DNA from 3 places in the Mesorhizobium sp. M0208 genome. Region 1 is predicted to be linked to each of the others. Evidence: predicted binding sites of a transcription regulator. Region 1 holds the regulator's gene; each other region holds the start of a gene.
What was found. Region 1 encodes LexA, which represses DNA repair genes until DNA is damaged. Its sites were predicted from a motif close to TGTTCNNNNTGTGTTCNG; they were not measured.

Region 1 (5,308 bases):
CGCTGCATCGGCCTGCCCGGCAACCCCGTGGCGAGCCTGGTCTGCGCTCAGCTCTTCCTGAAGCCGCTGCTGGCGCGGCTCGGCGGCCGCGCCTTTCAGCAGGATATCCGTCGGGCACGGCTCGGTGCTGCCATGCCGGCCAACGATCTCAGGCAAGATTATGTGCGGGCTGTTGTCACAGACGACGCCGGTGCGCTCGTGGCGACGCCGTTCGGCATCCAGGACTCCTCGATGCTGAAAATGCTGGCCGATGCCAACGGGCTGATCGTCCGCGCGCCGTTCGCGCCTGCTGCGGCGGCGGGCTCCCCCTGCGACGTGCTGATGCTACGCTGAACCTGCCTCACTCCGAGGTCAAGGTCCGGGTCAGCGGATGGTCTGGATCGGCCAAACCGTCGATGATGTTGAAATGATGCCGGTCGGGCTCGACCACGGAGCTGGTCGCGGCACCCAGGCCGATCCAGATGTTGGCCAGCAACGCGCTCTGGCGCAGGAATTCGGCGCGCTCGCCGCCGCCGGCCCAGCAGGTCAGGCGGGCCTTTTCCATCGGGCGCAGCAGCACCGGACTTTCGGCCTGCGCCTCGGCCTCATCGATCGCCAGCGTCTCGTTCATGCCGGTGCGCATGATCGGGCGCAAATCATGCACCCCCGAGATCGACACCACGTGACGAACGCGCCGGACCACTTCGGGCGCCAGCGGCGTTGTCCTGGTAACCATCCGGCTAACAAGATGGCCGCCGGCCGAGTGCCCGGTCAGCATCAGCGGCCCTGCGACCATCGCCGCCGCCTTGCCTATCGCCGCGCCGACTTCCTTGACGATGCTGCCAATGCGTATCTGCGGACAGAGCGTGTAGGACGGCATGGCAACTGCATAGCCGCGATCAACAGCGCCCGCGGCAAGATGTGACCAGAAACTCTTGTCGAATGCCATCCAGTAGCCGCCATGGACGAACACCACGACCCCCTTCGGCTTGGTGGCCGGCAGGAAAAGATCGAACCGGTTGCGTGGGTTATCGCCATAGGCCAGGTCGAGCCGCGCCCTGCCCTCGGTCGAAAGCGCCTCGCGGAAAACCTGCGCGGGCTCGACCCAGGCCGCCGGCCAGCGATCGCTGCCGGCTATGTTGGCGCCGTTGGCATAGGCGTTGTCCCAATCGGCAATATGACGTTCGAACACCCTGCGCCCTCCCTGGCAATATGGCCTTGCAACCTAGCCGCGAGCATCGCGCGGCGCATCATCGCCAGCCTCACGATTCCAGCTCTCGCATCAATCTCAAGTGACAGCCGCCTTGATGGCGAAGCGCGCATCCTTCCACGCACCGGTGCGCAGGATGTCCTCAAGCACTTCGACGGCCTGCCAGACATCGGCATAGCCGACATAGAGCGGGGTGAAGCCGAAGCGCATGGTCGATGGCGCGCGAAAATCGCCGATCACACCACGTTCGATCAGCGCGCGCATGATCTGGTAGCCATGCTCATGCATGAATGAAATCTGGCTGCCGCGTTTTTCCCCATCGCGCGTGCTTTCGAGCGTGAGACCGTAAGTGCCGCACTTTGCCTCGACAAGCTCGATGAACAGATCGGCCAGTGCGATGCTCTTCTTGCGCACCGCAGTCATGTCGACATCGTCCCAGATGTCGAGCGCGCCCTTCAGCGTGCGCATCGAAAGGATCGGCTGGGTGCCGCACAGAAACCGGCGGATGCCGGTGCCGGCCGCATAGCCTGGCTCGAAGGCGAAGGGCCGTGCATGGCCCCACCAGCCGGTGAGCGGCTGCTGGATGTCGGAAAGATGCCGCTCAGCCGCATAGATGAAGGCAGGCGCGCCCGGGCCGCCATTCAGATATTTATAGGTGCAGCCAACGGCAAAATCGGCGTTTGCTTTGTCGAGCTCGACTGGCATCGCGCCAGCGGTGTGGCAGAGATCCCAGACGATCATCGCCCCGGCTTCCTGGGCCCTGCGCGTCAGAGCCGGCATGTCGCGCAGTTCGCCCGATTGTAGTTGACGTGATTGACCAGCACCACGGCGGTGCGATCGTCGATCAGTTCCTCGATGGTCGGCGCGTCGACCCCCGAGAGGCGCAGCAGCGCATCTTTTCGCGTCGAAACCACACCCTCAGCCATGTAGAGGTCTGTCGGAAAACTATCGCCCTCGGCGACGATGGCCTGCCGCTCCGGTCGCATGGCCATGGCCGCGTGCAGCAGCTTGTAGATGTTGACCGACGTCGTGTCGCAGACCACCGTCTGGCCGACCGCGGCACCGATCAGGCGCCCGAACTGGTCGCCAAGTTCAAGCGGCATGTTGAACCAGCGGGCCGTGTTCCATGCGCGGATGAGATCATGCGACCATTCTTCGGTCGCGGCCTTGCGCAATTCATCGAAGGCGGCACGTGAAGCAGCTCCTAGCGAATTGCCGTCGAGATAGATCACTCCTTGCGGCAACACAAAGCGGTCGCGTATCGCGCGCAGCGGATCCGCGGCATCCATCGCCTTTACGGCCACGAGATCGGGAATTCCCGTCATGATTTGCCTGCTCCCCCAAAAAATCCAACGCAACGCCGGACACGTATCGACTGTTCTTCCATTACCTGGTTGCGCGCAGCAAGGCTCCACCGGCGAGAAGCAGCCTGACCAGGCGGTGGAAACCGGGACTTAACCCCGAGGTTGGCGTTTTGAGTTCGTTTCGTTCACGGTGCATTGACCAAACCGCACATTCGATAGGGGTTCACTTCCGTGCCCTTTGCCGACGGACGGCCGATGCCAATGCGCCCTTCCGGGACGCCAGAAGGGCGCAAACGAAAGCAGAATCAAGGCGATGAGGCTCGCGGCGGCGAAAATACGGTGCGCCGGCAGGGGACGTCGTTTGTTTCCCGAGCCTTAACGCATTCATTAAACTTTAAACAGTTGCGGAACACAACTGGAACAGATAGTGTCTGTTCTGGGTTTGTTTTCTGATTCTGTTGGGGGTCGCTATGCTGACACGCAAACAACACGAACTGCTTATGTTCATCCACGAAAGGTTGAAGGAAAGCGGTATCCCACCTTCCTTCGACGAGATGAAGGAAGCGCTCGACCTGGCTTCCAAATCCGGAATCCACCGACTGATTACGGCGCTGGAGGAGCGCGGCTTCATTCGCCGTTTGCCCAACCGGGCCCGTGCGCTGGAGGTGCTACGCCTGCCTGACTCGATCGCCCCCGGCCTCAATGCGGCACGCAAGTTCTCGCCGAGTGTCATCCAGGGCAGTCTTGGGCAAGGTGCCCCTCGGCAGGGCAAGCCGACATCGTCGCGCGTCCCTGCAGCCGGCAATGACGACGATGTCGTCGCCGCCGTTTCGATCCCGGTAATGGGCCGCATCGCCGCTGGCGTGCCGATCGATGCTATCCAGCACCAGACGCATTCGATTTCGGTGCCGCCGGATATGATCATGGGCGGCGAGCATTATGCGCTCGAGGTCAAAGGCGATTCGATGATCGAGGCTGGCATTTTCGACGGCGACACGGTGATCATCCGCAACGCCGATACGGCGAGCCCCGGTGAGATCGTGGTGGCCCTGGTCGACGAGGAGGAAGCAACGCTGAAGCGGTTCCGCCGCAAGGGCGCCTCGATCGCCCTGGAAGCCGCCAATCCGGCCTACGAGACGCGCATCTTCGGACCAGACAGGGTCAAGGTGCAGGGCAAGCTCGTTGGGCTGATCCGCCGCTACTGAGTTGCGCCCTTGGTGCCGGCTTTTGGATTGTCGGCCCTGCGGTATGGCGGCAGGCCGCGCGCCGCGCGTGAAAATTTCCGCTGCACGTGCCAGGGCCGGTATGATTTTTCGACGGCGAAGCGGATTTCGGCGCGTGTTGCCGCTTGTGGATCGAAATAGACGGCCGCACTTCCCGCGCGCGCCAGTTGCCGTTTGGTGACGACGAGGACCAGCCGGTCGTAGTAGCAGGGATTATGGGCGGTGGCGTCGTCGATGACGATCAAGCTGGCGAAGGCACAGGCTGGCCGTGCGGTATCGCGGTCCTTGGCTTGCGCAATGATCGCGCCGGATGGATGCCTGGCGAGGCAGAGACCGTCCGTGCAAATGAAGGGCATGCCCGGCGGCAGGTCGGCCGGATCGGCAATGTCGAATTGCGGATCGTTCTTTCCAGGTGTTTCCGGCGCGACGATAGCCTCTGATGTGAGCGCGCGTTTCCAGTTGTCGATGGTGAACTCATTCGGGCGTGCCCGGTTGACCGCGAGTTCACCGCTGCCGATCGGCAGCGCGACCAGCCGTGCGTCCTCCGAGATCAATACGTCGGGTACGCGCGTCTGCGTTGTTGTTAGCAAGCCGGCGAGCGCAAAAGGAATTGCCGCGAGCCGCAACCAGGTCGTCGCCATGCTGGCAATGACGAGGGCGATCGTCACCAAAAGGACAGATCTCAGCGAAATCAACCCCACCGCATCGATCGGCGAGCGCTCGGAGATCCACGCGGACAGGGCGATCATCGCCGTCAGCCCCTTGCCCATCACGTAGAGGAAAGGTCCATCCGCGCCGAACGGCATCGCCAGCGCGCTGAGGACGGCGAAGGGCATGACGACCAGTGAGACGACGGGCATGATGGCCAGATTGGCGAACAGGCTGAGCGGCGCCACGCGCTGGAAATGCCATATGGCGAAAAGCGCCGTGGCGCTCCCTGCAATGATTGAGGTCATCGCCAGGCCGCCCATGCCCAGCAGGACCTTTCGCGTGGCGAGGCGTAGCGGCGACCGCCGAGGCGGCGGCGTGGTGGCCCTGCCGGCGCGGTAGTCGGACCAGCCGGCATAGGCGCCGACAAGGGCCGCCGTCGCGGCGAAGGACATCTGGAAGCTCGGACCGACCACCTCGTGTGGCGACACCAGAATGACCGCGATGGCCGAGATCGCCAGGTTGCGCATGGTGAGCGCGGCCCGGTCGAACAGCACGGCGATAAGCATCACCGCCAGCATGATGAAGCTGCGTTCGGCCGCTACCACAATGCCGGAAAAGACGAGGTAGGCCGCAATCGAAAAAAGCGCGGCGGCCGCGGCATATTTCTTGACCGGCCGTCGCGATGAGAAGTCGGGAAACAGCGCAAAGGCGCCGCGTAGCAGCGCCATGATGGTGCCGGCGACCAACGCCATATGCAGCCCCGAGATGGAGATGATGTGGTAGATGCCTGTACGCCGCATCGCTTCGTTGATCTCCTCGGGAATGCCGGCGCGCACGCCAACGATCAGCGCAGCAGCAATCTCGCCCTCGGCGCCGCCGATGCGGCTGCGGATATGGTCGGCGATGGATTCGCGCGCGTCTTCGATCGCGGAAGAAAGCCG
Region 2 (5,308 bases), on a different contig from region 1:
GCTTGGCGAGGCCGAGGCGCGTATTTCTTCCATCAAGGCCAATGCCATGAAAGAAGTCGGCACGATCGCCGAGGACACCGCTTCGGCCATCGTCGAGGCGCTTGTCGGCGGCAAGGCCAGCAAGGCCGAAATCGCGGCCGCGGTCAAATCCGTGGCCGGGTGAGGAGCGCATCATGGACGCCACATCTCTCGCGACGCTTTGGGCAACGGTTGCCCTCGTAATCTTCCTCGGCATCGCCATCTACATCAAGGTGCCGGGCATGATCGCCAAGGCGCTCGATGCGCGGGCCGACAAGATCAGCTCCGAGCTCGAGGAGGCGCGCCGGTTGCGCGAAGAGGCACAGCAGCTGCTTGGCCAATACCAGCGCAAGCGCAAGGAAGCCGAGCAGGAGGCGGCGGCCATCGTTGCCGCCGCCAAGCGCGAAGCCGACATGCTTGCCGCCGAGGCGCACAAGAAGACCGAGGACTATGTCGCCCGGCGCACCGCCTTGGCCGAGCAGAAGATCGGCCAGGCCGAGCGCGAAGCGATCGGCGAAGTGCGCGCCAGCGCTGTCGACATCGCGGTCGAAGCCGCGCGCGCGCTGCTGGCCGGCAAGATCGACGCCAAGGCCGGCGCCGACCTGTTCAACGCCTCCCTGCAGGATTTGAAGTCGAAACTGAATTAAGCGACTTCGTCGAGAAATTCATCGAAAGCCGCCTGGGAAACCCGGCGGCTTTTTTGTTGGCGAAAGCGGCAGAGCGCATAATCTCCCCCCTCGAGGGGGAGATGTCGCCAAAGGCGACAGAGGGGGTCGGCCTGGCGCGACGCCACGTGGGACGAAAGAGAACGTTGGCGCTTCACGCGAGGCGACCCCCTCTGGCCTGCCGGCCATCTCCCCCTCGAGGGGGGAGATCCGCGCTCAGCCGCTTTCGCCAATCTCAATCCAAACCCGAAAAAACCTCTTCCTCCAGCACCTCGGTGCCGCCGAACCGGAACGGCGCGAAGGAGGCGCGGTGCAGCCGCGCCACCGGCCCGTGCAGATCGATCGCCGTGCGATGGCGCACAGTGGCGTAGCCCATATGCAGTTCGAAGCCGTAACGCGCATGATGGCTGCCGCAGCCGCACATCATGCGGTCGCGCAACACCTTGGCGACGATCGAGGCTGCGGCGATCGACTGCGAGCGCTGGTCGCCCTTGATCAGCGCTTTGCCCTCGCAGGGCAGGCCGGGCGGCACGTCGCGGCCGTCGGCCAGTGCCAGCTTCGGCCGGATTGACAGGCCGGCCACTGCACGGCGCATCGCCTCCAGGCTGGCCCTGAGAATGTTGGAGGCATCGATGCCTTCGGCGCTGACCGAGGCCATCGACACGGCGAGTGCGGAGCCGAGGATTTTCATGAACAGCGCCTCACGCTGCAAATGCGTCAGCCGCTTGGAATCATCGAGGCCGTCGGGGATGTTGGCGGGATCGAGCACCACCGCTGCCGCCACCACCGGCCCGGCGAGTGGGCCGCGGCCGGCCTCGTCCATCCCCGCCACCGGCCAAAGGCCTTCGGCCATCGCTCTCGTCTCGAACGAGAAGTCGGGTTTCTCGACGATTTCGAAGAGAAGCGGAGAATCGGAACGCGGGCGAGCCATGGTGCGGCGAGGTTCGCATCGGCTCCGATTCTCCGCAAGTCCCCTCCGGGTCGGGCGGGGCACCGGACCAGGAGGGGGCTACCGTCTGCAAGCCCGGGGACAGGACAGGCCGGACGGGATTTTTCGCCTGCTGCGGCCGCTTCAAAGCGGCTGGCGCGAGACGCTTTGTCACAGCAGCATCAGCTGCTCGGTTGCCTTGGCAGCGGGGACGAACTGGTCGGTCCTGAGCGAGCGCCGTTCGGCATTGAGGCCGAGCCGTTTGGCGGCGATCTCGAAACGCCGGCCAATCTGCCAGGCATAGGGGCCGGAGCCTTTCATGCGCTTGCCCCATTCCGAATCGTAGTCCTTGCCGTCGCGCATCGAACGGATCAGCGACATGACGTGGCGATAGCGGTCGGGATAGTGGCGCAGCAGCCAGTCCTTGAAGATCGGCGCGACCTCCAGCGGCAGGCGCAGCAGCACATAGCCTGCTTCACGCGCGCCCGCTGCCTGCGCCGAATCGAGGATGCGCTCCATTTCCGGGTCGGTCAGTCCGGGGATGATCGGCGCGACCATCACCGAGGCCGGAATGCCGGCGTCCGAAAGCTGTCTGATCGCCTCCAGCCGCTTGGTCGGCGTCGACGCGCGCGGCTCCATCGTTCTGGCCAGCATCCTGTCCAATGTCGTCACCGACAGCGCCACCTTGGCCAACCCGCGCTCGGCCATGCGCGACAGAATGTCGATATCGCGGGTCACCAGTGCCGATTTGGTGACGATGCCGACCGGATGGCCGCGCGCCTCCAGCACTTCGAGGATCTCACGCATGATCCGGTATTGCTTCTCTATCGGCTGATAGGGATCGGTGTTGGTGCCTATGGCGATGGTGCGCGGCTGGTAATTATCCCTGGACAATTCCTTGTCGAGCAACCGCGCCGCATCCGGCTTGGCAAACAGCTTCGATTCGAAATCCAGCCCCGGCGACAGGCCCATGAAGCTGTGCGTCGGCCGCGCGAAACAATAGACGCAGCCATGTTCGCAGCCGCGATAGGGATTGATCGAGCGGTCGAAGGAGATATCGGGCGATTCGTTGCGGGTGATGATGGTGCGCGGCTTCTCGACCTGTACCTCGGTCTTGAAGGGCGGCAGCTCCTCCAGCGAATTCCAGCCGTCATCGAACACATGCCGGCTGACCGGCTCGAAACGGCCGGACGGATTGATGCCCGCCGACCGGCCGCGATTGCGGTCCGGACGAACGCGCATGCCGCTCTGCTCGATCATCGCATTCGCCATCTCGGCCCTGCCAGCGCCGAAGGCGGCAATGTCGGCACGCACGATCTGTTCCATTTTGGCCCTTTCCCAGGGACTGTCCGCCCGCTGTCGAATCGCTCTGCTCATGAATGTATTCCTATCGCATTGACGAGAACAAAGCAAGAACTTTCTCGCGGCGCGCCGCAAAAACTGGCGCTGCCCACCGCTTTCCGCTATTCGGCTAAACATGCTCAGCGTCCTGATCGAAACCCTGAATGACGAGGAGGGCCTTGCCCGCACGCTCGCCTCGCTGATCGGCGGCGCGGTCGAGGGCGTAGTGCGCGACGTTCTCGTCTGCGATACCGGCTCGACCGATCAGACGCACCGCGTCGCCGAACATGCCGGCTGCCACTATGTCAGTGGCGGCATCGCTGCGGGCATCAGGCAGGCCAAGGGCGACTGGCTGCTCTTGCTGGAACCGGGCGCGCGGCTGGGGGAGGGCTGGATCGACGAGGTCGTCGCCCACACCGCCAGGCAAACCATGGCGGCGCGATTTTCGCGGGCCCGCGGCAGCCGCGCGCCCTTCCTGTCACGCGTATTTGCCGGAAATCGCGCTCTCGCCGAAGGCTTGGTGATCAGCAAGCGTCAGGCCGCCGCGCTGTCTAAGAGCGCCCGCAGCGCCGAAGCGATCGCCCGCGGCCTGGCGACAAGAAGGCTCCACGCCGAGATCTGGGTGGCGCCGCGGAAGTGACGGCTTACCATCCCGGGCCTAGGGAATGCCGCCCAAGCAAATTTTCTGGCGCGTCGTCGCTTATTGTGCATTGCACAAAATCTGGCCGGGGGTTACCATTCCCTGCGAAACGGGCGAATGGGTTTGGGGTGTGCCGGAGCGGCGGCGACGATTATGTCGATGCTGTTCCCCCGACATTTGAGGACCCCGATGACCCTTTCAAGCCCCGACAAGTCCGGCGCTGCAAGCCTCGAGGCGATCGCACGCAATGGCGGTACGCTGCGCCGCATCGCCGCCCGCATCCCGACCTATCTTTCCGACCTTCGCGAGAATCCGGCATGGCTGCCGATGTTCATGCTGGCGCGCACCATGCCGGCGCGGCGGCTGCACTGGCGCGGTGCAAAGCCCGTTCCGCCGGCGCGCAATGTCGGTGAAACGATGTTCGCCGGCGTTGACCGCGATGCCGTCGTCGGCGCGCTGCGCACCGAGGGGCTCTATTCGGGCCTGATGCTGCCGGCCGCCATCCATGAGGAGATCGCCCGCTTCGCCGAGCGCACGCCATGCTTCGGCAATTTCGACCGCCGGCTGGAATTCCTGCCCGAAAAACACGCCGATGCCGAAAAGCATTTCGGCCGTCCGCTGCTCAGCGGCCATTATTTCGAGCGGGTCCTCGACTGCAGCGCTGCGGTCGCCGTGCAGCGCGATCCGCTGCTTCTCGATATCGCAGCGCACTATCTCGGCAGTCAGGCCAAGCTGATCACCACCCGCGTCTGGTGGAGCTTTCCGACCGGTGGCGTCTCGGACGCCGACAAGAACATGGCCTCGCTCGGCAAATACCATTTCGACCTCGACGACTGGCGCATGCTGAAGTTTTTCTTCTACCTGGTGCCGGTCGACAACGACACCGGGCCGCATGTCTATGTCCGCGGCTCCCACAACCGGCGCATCCTGAAGCACCAGCTGACGCTGCTGGTCGGCCATTCGGCGGAAGAGGTGCTGGGCGTCTATGGCGAGCAGAGCCCGGTCACGCTGACCGGGCCGGCCGGCCTCGGCTTTGTCGAGGACCCGTTCGGCTTCCATATGGGCACCGTGCCGACGCGCACGCCGAGGCTGATGATGGAAGTCGGCTTCGGCGTGTCGCCGCCCTCGCGCCGGCGTTTTCACGGCGAGCCGGTCATTCGCTAAACCGAGGTCGCTTGGCTGACATCTTGGCTCGCCTCAGCCGCGCCGCAAATGCTCGTCCAGCCGCGGCATGATCTCGACGAAGTTGCAGGGCATGTGCCGATAGTCGAGCTGCGGCTTCAAGATGCCGTCCCAGGCGTCCTTGCAGGCGCCCGGCGAGCCCGGCAGCACGAAAACGAAGGTGGCATTGACGACGCCGCCGGTTGCCCGGCTCTGGATCGTCGAAGTGCCGATCTTGTCGTAGGAGATGCGGTGGAATACTTCGGAAAAGCCGTCCATGCGCTTTTCGAAGATCGGCTCCAGCGCTTCCGGCGTCACATCGCGGCCGGTGAAGCCGGTGCCGCCGGTGGTGATGACGACATCAATCGCTTCGTCCTTCGACCAGCCCAGGACCTTGTCGCGAATCTTATCGCGGTCGTCGGTGACGATGTCGCGGGCGGCCAGGACATGGCCGGCCTCGGCAATGCGGTCGGCCAGCGTCTGCCCGGATTTGTCGTCGGCGAGGCTGCGCGTATCGGAAACGGTCAGTACCGCGATGCGCACGGGAACGAAGGG
Region 3 (5,308 bases), on a different contig from region 1:
GATCAGCCGCGGCTCGCGCAGAGGCCGCGAGGTGCCGACGGCGATGCGGCTGACGCCGCCATCGACGCGGAAAAGCAGCAGCGCCAGCCGCCTTGCGCCCTCGCCGCGACGCTCGAGGTCGCTCTTCAAGGTGGTCGCCAGCATGCCGGTCAGCCGCTCGATGTCCTCGGTCAGCATGATCGGCTCGGCAAGGTGACGCTCGACCGAAAGCGGTGCGACCGGCAGGCGCGGCGACACGGCCTCCTCGAGGCGGCCAAGCGCCTGGTCGAGACGCAAGAGCAGCGATGCGCCGAAGCGGCGGGCCAGCGGCGCGCGCGGTGCCGCCATGACGGCGCCCGCCGTGCGCAGGCCGACGCTTTCGAGGCTGGCGCGTACCTCCGGGTCGATGCGCAGCGCCGCCAGCGGCAAGGGCGCGAGAAGCGCTTCCTCCTTACCATCGGGCACGATGCGGTCGCCAGCAAACCGCGCCGCCGCCCAGGCAGCCCCAGGCGTGGCGGCAAGCCCGGCGCGGACATCGAAGCCCTGATGGAAAAAACGCGACAGGATATCGTCCAGCATCGAGCGTTCGCCGCCGAAAAGATGGGTGCAGCCGGTGACGTCGAGATAGAGGCCGTCGGTCCCGTCAAGCGCCACCAGCGGGGTATAGCGGTCGCACCAGTCGGCGAGGCCTTCGAGCAGGCGCCGGTCGGCCTCCGGATCGGCCTCCACGATGTCGATCGAGGGATGCATGGCGCGTGCGTCGGCTATGCCCATGCCGCGCTTCAGATTAAGCGCCTCGGCCCGCTCGTCGAGGGCGGCGATGCGCTGGGCGTTCCGGTCGCGGTGACTGATCACCAGCGGCAGGTGATCCGACGGCCGGGAACGCCAGGACCGCCCCAGACGCTGCCGCAGGATTCTCTCGGCGGCGAGATGCGGAAACCACAGGGATAGGATTCTTTGGCCGTTCTGGGGCCCATTCCTGAGACCTTCCTTGCTCGCCCCGTCTTTCTTCGAATATGCGTTCATCGGGGTTCCACTCCAGTGTGAATTTTCCGGGCAAGGCCGTGCGGCTCTTGCCGATGGCGACGGTGAAGGCGGGCCGGCCGATCGAGCCGGCGAGCGGCCCGGCAAGCGTCTTACGCGTTGCCGCCGGTGCCGCCGACAGGATGAGGCGGACGGGCGCTGCCGTCGGTTCGGGCTCGCCGGCCTGGCGCAGCAGGAACAGCGGCCGGCCCGCACTCTGCGCGCGGGCGTGCAGCCGCCGCGTCGCGGTGAGGTCAAGCCGCTGCGGGCTGCCGCGGATTTCGAGGATGACGGCGGCCAGCGCCGTCATCCGGGCAGCCTCCTCGGCGATCCACAGCGCATCGAGCAGCCTTGGCGCCTCGGAAAACAGCAATTGCTCCGGCTCGATGCCGAAGAAGGCGTGAAGCCCCCTGGCATAGGGAAAGCCGGCCTCGCGGAAAACCTCTGATGTGCCGATCCACAGCACCGGCAATCGCGGCCCCTGGCTTAGGATCAGGCTGACGAGCGACAAGGCAAAACCGGCAACGACCCCGGCATCGCGGGTCGCGGCGCCATGAAACTCGCTCACCGCCGCCTTCGGCAGGCCGCCGCTCAGCGCAGCATCGAGGCGCTCGGCGCCGGTGCGCAAAAACGCATCGGGCGGCGCCACGGCGAGGCCGCGCCGGACAATGGTCAGATTCCGAGCGGGTGTCGGATGCCGAGAGGGTGTCAGACTCTGACGAGGGACATCCGCGTCAAACGACGAACTGGCCGGCGCCTCCAGGCGCTCGGGCAAGGTCCCTTCGATCTTCGCGATCTGGCGGCGCAGGGCAAAAACAGTCTCCCGCGCCACGGCGCTTGTCGCCATGACGGTCAGCTTCCACTCACAATTGTTCCCGTTATGTTCCTATAGATTCCAGAGGCCGCCCGAAGAGTCAAGCGGAGTCATGGGGAATTTATTCCCAGAAAGAGCAATCCGAGCTTTTCAAGGAAACCGCTCGGGAGCCTGGGGTTGATAAAAAGGGGGCGGCTTTTGACTCTAGCCTGAAGCCAATTCTGAAGCGACGCGTCTCAAATATTGGGCGGTAAAGTCGGCGATTTGATCGACTTCTTCATCGTCATATTTGCGAAAGCTAAAGCGGCTGAAGCTAGGGTCGATAGCTTGGAGGGTTTTTCGTAGGGGACCGCGAAAATTCCTCATTTGATGGTTCCCCTCATATGCCAATACGTCTGCGCATTGAAGCGGTGGGTGCCTAGTTTTTGAGCCGAAATTGAAAGTCGCCGATTTTCCCGGAAAATGCCGCTGGACTTGCTGGAACGCCTCAGTCGCCGCCGCGCTGTACTGGTTGGCTTCATGGACGAATGCGATGTTATCGTGGCCTTCCGATGCGAGTTTCTCCCACGTGCTGCGAAGGGCCCATTGCAGGCAGATGTAGTACCAGCCGCGTACCATGTCTTCCGGCTTGATGGCTAAGCTATGTTTGTGAGCCAAGACCTCGCTCAGTTTCCGCCTGTCGACGGCGGCGATAATGCCCCGAATGTAGTGGTTTTTGACTACCGGCAGGATGCGCTTGACGTGTCTATCTCGCTCTTCACGGGTCCACCCTTCGTACTCCCCATGCCTGTTATGGCAATCGACCGAGTGGTGAATTTTTATCGGCGCCTTCGCCACGATCCACTCGAGGGTCCAGATCTGCCAGTCTTCTTTTGAAGCCCAAACGGCGGATACGGAAAGAATTTGCGAGTCATGGTCAGTGCCAGATTCGTCTAGGTAGACCTCAATCACGACCACCAAACCTTCCCGAGGGGCAAGAAAGGTGTCGCGGAACTCTAGGACGCGCCTTCCACCATTTCCGTCGACTCATCGGCTCGAAATTTGTTCAGCACGGTACCACCTCCTCAGTGCGTACGCGAATTACGACACGCTGAATTTATTCCTGCTTATGATCCTGGGGCAAAGGCGGCAGCCCGACCATTTGCCGAGTTCGGCCTGAAAGCCTATATGCCGGGATCAAAGGACAAAGCATGGCTCGCATCTACCAAACACGCATCTGGCACGACCAGCTTTCGCCAACGATGGAGGAAATCGAGCTCCTGGCGCTGGAGGCCTATGCCCATCTGCCGGAGGACTTTCGCAAGTTGACCGGCGAGATCGTCATTCAGATCGCCGAATTCCCGACCGACGAGATCATGGACGACCTTTCGCTGGAAACGCCCTTCGACCTGCTCGGCCTGTTCGAGGGGCGCGGCATCGCCGAGCGCTGGAATCCGCAGACCGGCGAGGGGCCGAACCGCATCACCCTCTATCGTCGCGCCATCCTCGACTACTGGGCCGAGAACGAGGAAACGCTGGGCGACATCGTCACCCATGTGCTGATCCACGAGATCGGCCACCATTTCGGCCTGTCGGACGACGATATGGAGAAGATCGAAGAGGCAGCGGAGTGAGCGACCCCGCTCCTCGTCATCCTGGGGCGGAGCAAGGAGCGAAGCGACGCGGCGCAGACCCCAGGATCCATGCCGTGATAGTGATGCAGTGCGCCGGCGGTGCAGAACCGAACGCTCATCATCCCGTTCTGGGTAACGGGGCTATCCCGATCGGTGGTAGATCACACTAGACTAATCCTGATCCGCCGTGCCCTTCGGCAGAGGTAACGGCATGGATCCTAGGGTACTCCGCGACGTCGCTTCGCGACTGCTACGCCCTAGGATGACGAAGGACGAGCGCTTCAGCGAACCTCCCTACCAATCGCTGAGCTTGGTGTCGGGGCCGTATTCCTGGCCCTCGATGTCCTTCACCACGGCCTGGCCGCAGCGCATGGTCTTGGCTTCCTGGTCATAGGCATAGGTCGGCGAGCCGAACAGGTGCCAGCCCTTGTTCAACGCCGCCGTCACCTTGTGGCAGAAGCTGGAATCGTCCGGACCGGACAGAAAACGGTAGAGTTTCATTCTTCAATCCTGTCGTCAGTTGCGTTAGTCATGCGCGAACAGCGGCGGCCTTCGCCAGCAGTTTTTCGGCCTGCGCCAGATGCAGCCGCTCGACCATCTTGCCGTTCAGCGCAACTACCGCCCTACCGGTATTTTGGGCGAGCGCGAAGGCATCCTTGACCGCGCGCGCTTCGGCTATTGCTTCGGGCGACGGTGCAAAGGCGCGGTTCGCGGCTTCGATCTGAGCCGGATGGATCAGCGACTTGCCGTCAAAACCCATGGCGGCCGCTTCCGTGCACTCGCGCGCAAACCCGTCCATATCGCGAAAATCATTGAAGACACCATCGAGCAGGTCGAGGCCGCCGGCGCGCGCGGCGAGCACCATCTGCATCAGCCATGGAACGAGATAGCGCCGATCGGGCGTGGCGAGAATGCCGGTGTCCTTGACCAGGTCGTTCGTTCCGGCAACGAAACAAACCAGTCGAGAGGCCGGGTCGCGGCCGAGCTCAGCGATCGGCCCGATATTGAGCAGCGCCCTGGGCGTCTCGATCATCGCCCATAGCTTGACTTCGTCGGCGATAAAATTGTCGTCGAGCACGTCGCCGGCCTCGAGAATGTCGCGCGGCGTGTCGACCTTGGGCAGCAGGATGGCGTCGGGCGAGCATTTTGCCGCGGCCAGCAGGTCGGCGCCGCCCCACTCGCTCGACAGCGCGTTGATGCGCACGACCATCTCGCAGCGCCGGTTGGAATGGCCGGCGAAAATCGCCACCAGCTTTTCGCGCGCGGAAGGCTTGTCGGCCGGGGCGACGGCGTCCTCGAGATCGATGACGACGGTATCGCAGGCCAGCGATTGGATCTTGGCCAGCGCCTTGTCGTTCGAAGCCGGGACGTAAAGCACCGAGCGGCGCGGGCGGTAGCTTTCGGTGGTCATCTCCGATCTATGCCGTCTGCAGCCGGCCGAGGCAAGCCGTGCATAAAAACTGCACGCAACTTCGGAAAATCTCCTCGTCTCCGCCCCGCTTGCCACCCGACCGGATGCGACAAGGGCGGCATGCAAGAGCAAACGAACTCCCGTTGGTCCCTGCCGTACCGGCTTCGCCGCGAAAGCTGGTGGCTCGTCGATCCGCCCCGGACTTCGGTAAACCTCCTCCCTTTCGTCCGGAAATCCCCGCCCACCGGCCGCATCAAAGCCGCCGAGAAAGCCCGATCATGATAGTATTCCTCCCGGCGGCGCCGAGCTATTGCAACCGCTTCGGCGTTGCCGTCCTGCTCGTCGCGCTGGCCGATTTTTTCTTCTATGGCCAACCGGCGGGCATCACGCTTTTCCTGTTCGGCGTTGCGATTGCCGCGGCGAGCATGGCTCTCCATCCTCTCGGCTCCTTCAACGATGGCAAATTCT

Region 2: NKJ17_RS19535 (PA0069 family radical SAM protein) is a predicted target of LexA. The motif match lies at 3,012-3,029, and genes of this name have one in related genera.
Region 3: NKJ17_RS27320 (metallopeptidase family protein) is a predicted target of LexA. The motif match lies at 2,848-2,865, and genes of this name have one in related genera.

What each region holds. Positions count from the first base shown of each region.
Region 1 is NZ_JAMYSP010000008.1:138,670-143,977, reverse strand. It holds gene NKJ17_RS11200 (molybdopterin molybdotransferase MoeA) at 1-333, shown strand, start outside; gene NKJ17_RS11195 (hormone-sensitive lipase) at 341-1,171, opposite strand; partial or broken gene kynU (kynureninase) at 1,268-2,514, opposite strand; gene lexA (transcriptional repressor LexA) at 2,964-3,698, shown strand; gene NKJ17_RS11180 (ComEC/Rec2 family competence protein) at 3,692-5,308, opposite strand, start outside.
Region 2 is NZ_JAMYSP010000019.1:48,728-54,035, reverse strand. It holds gene NKJ17_RS19550 (F0F1 ATP synthase subunit B) at 1-163, shown strand, start outside; gene NKJ17_RS19545 (F0F1 ATP synthase subunit B) at 174-665, shown strand; gene rnhB (ribonuclease HII) at 919-1,614, opposite strand; gene NKJ17_RS19535 (PA0069 family radical SAM protein) at 1,783-2,937, opposite strand; gene NKJ17_RS19530 (glycosyltransferase) at 3,089-3,592, shown strand; gene NKJ17_RS19525 (phytanoyl-CoA dioxygenase family protein) at 3,782-4,756, shown strand; gene moaB (molybdenum cofactor biosynthesis protein B) at 4,790-5,308, opposite strand, start outside.
Region 3 is NZ_JAMYSP010000037.1:35,355-40,662, reverse strand. It holds gene NKJ17_RS27335 (DUF6504 family protein) at 1-834, opposite strand, end outside; gene NKJ17_RS27330 (ImuA family protein) at 767-1,849, opposite strand; gene NKJ17_RS27325 (DUF3800 domain-containing protein) at 2,021-2,773, opposite strand; gene NKJ17_RS27320 (metallopeptidase family protein) at 3,007-3,429, shown strand; gene NKJ17_RS27315 (DUF1737 domain-containing protein) at 3,724-3,930, opposite strand; gene NKJ17_RS27310 (HpcH/HpaI aldolase/citrate lyase family protein) at 3,959-4,840, opposite strand; gene NKJ17_RS27305 (DUF4153 domain-containing protein) at 5,119-5,308, shown strand, end outside.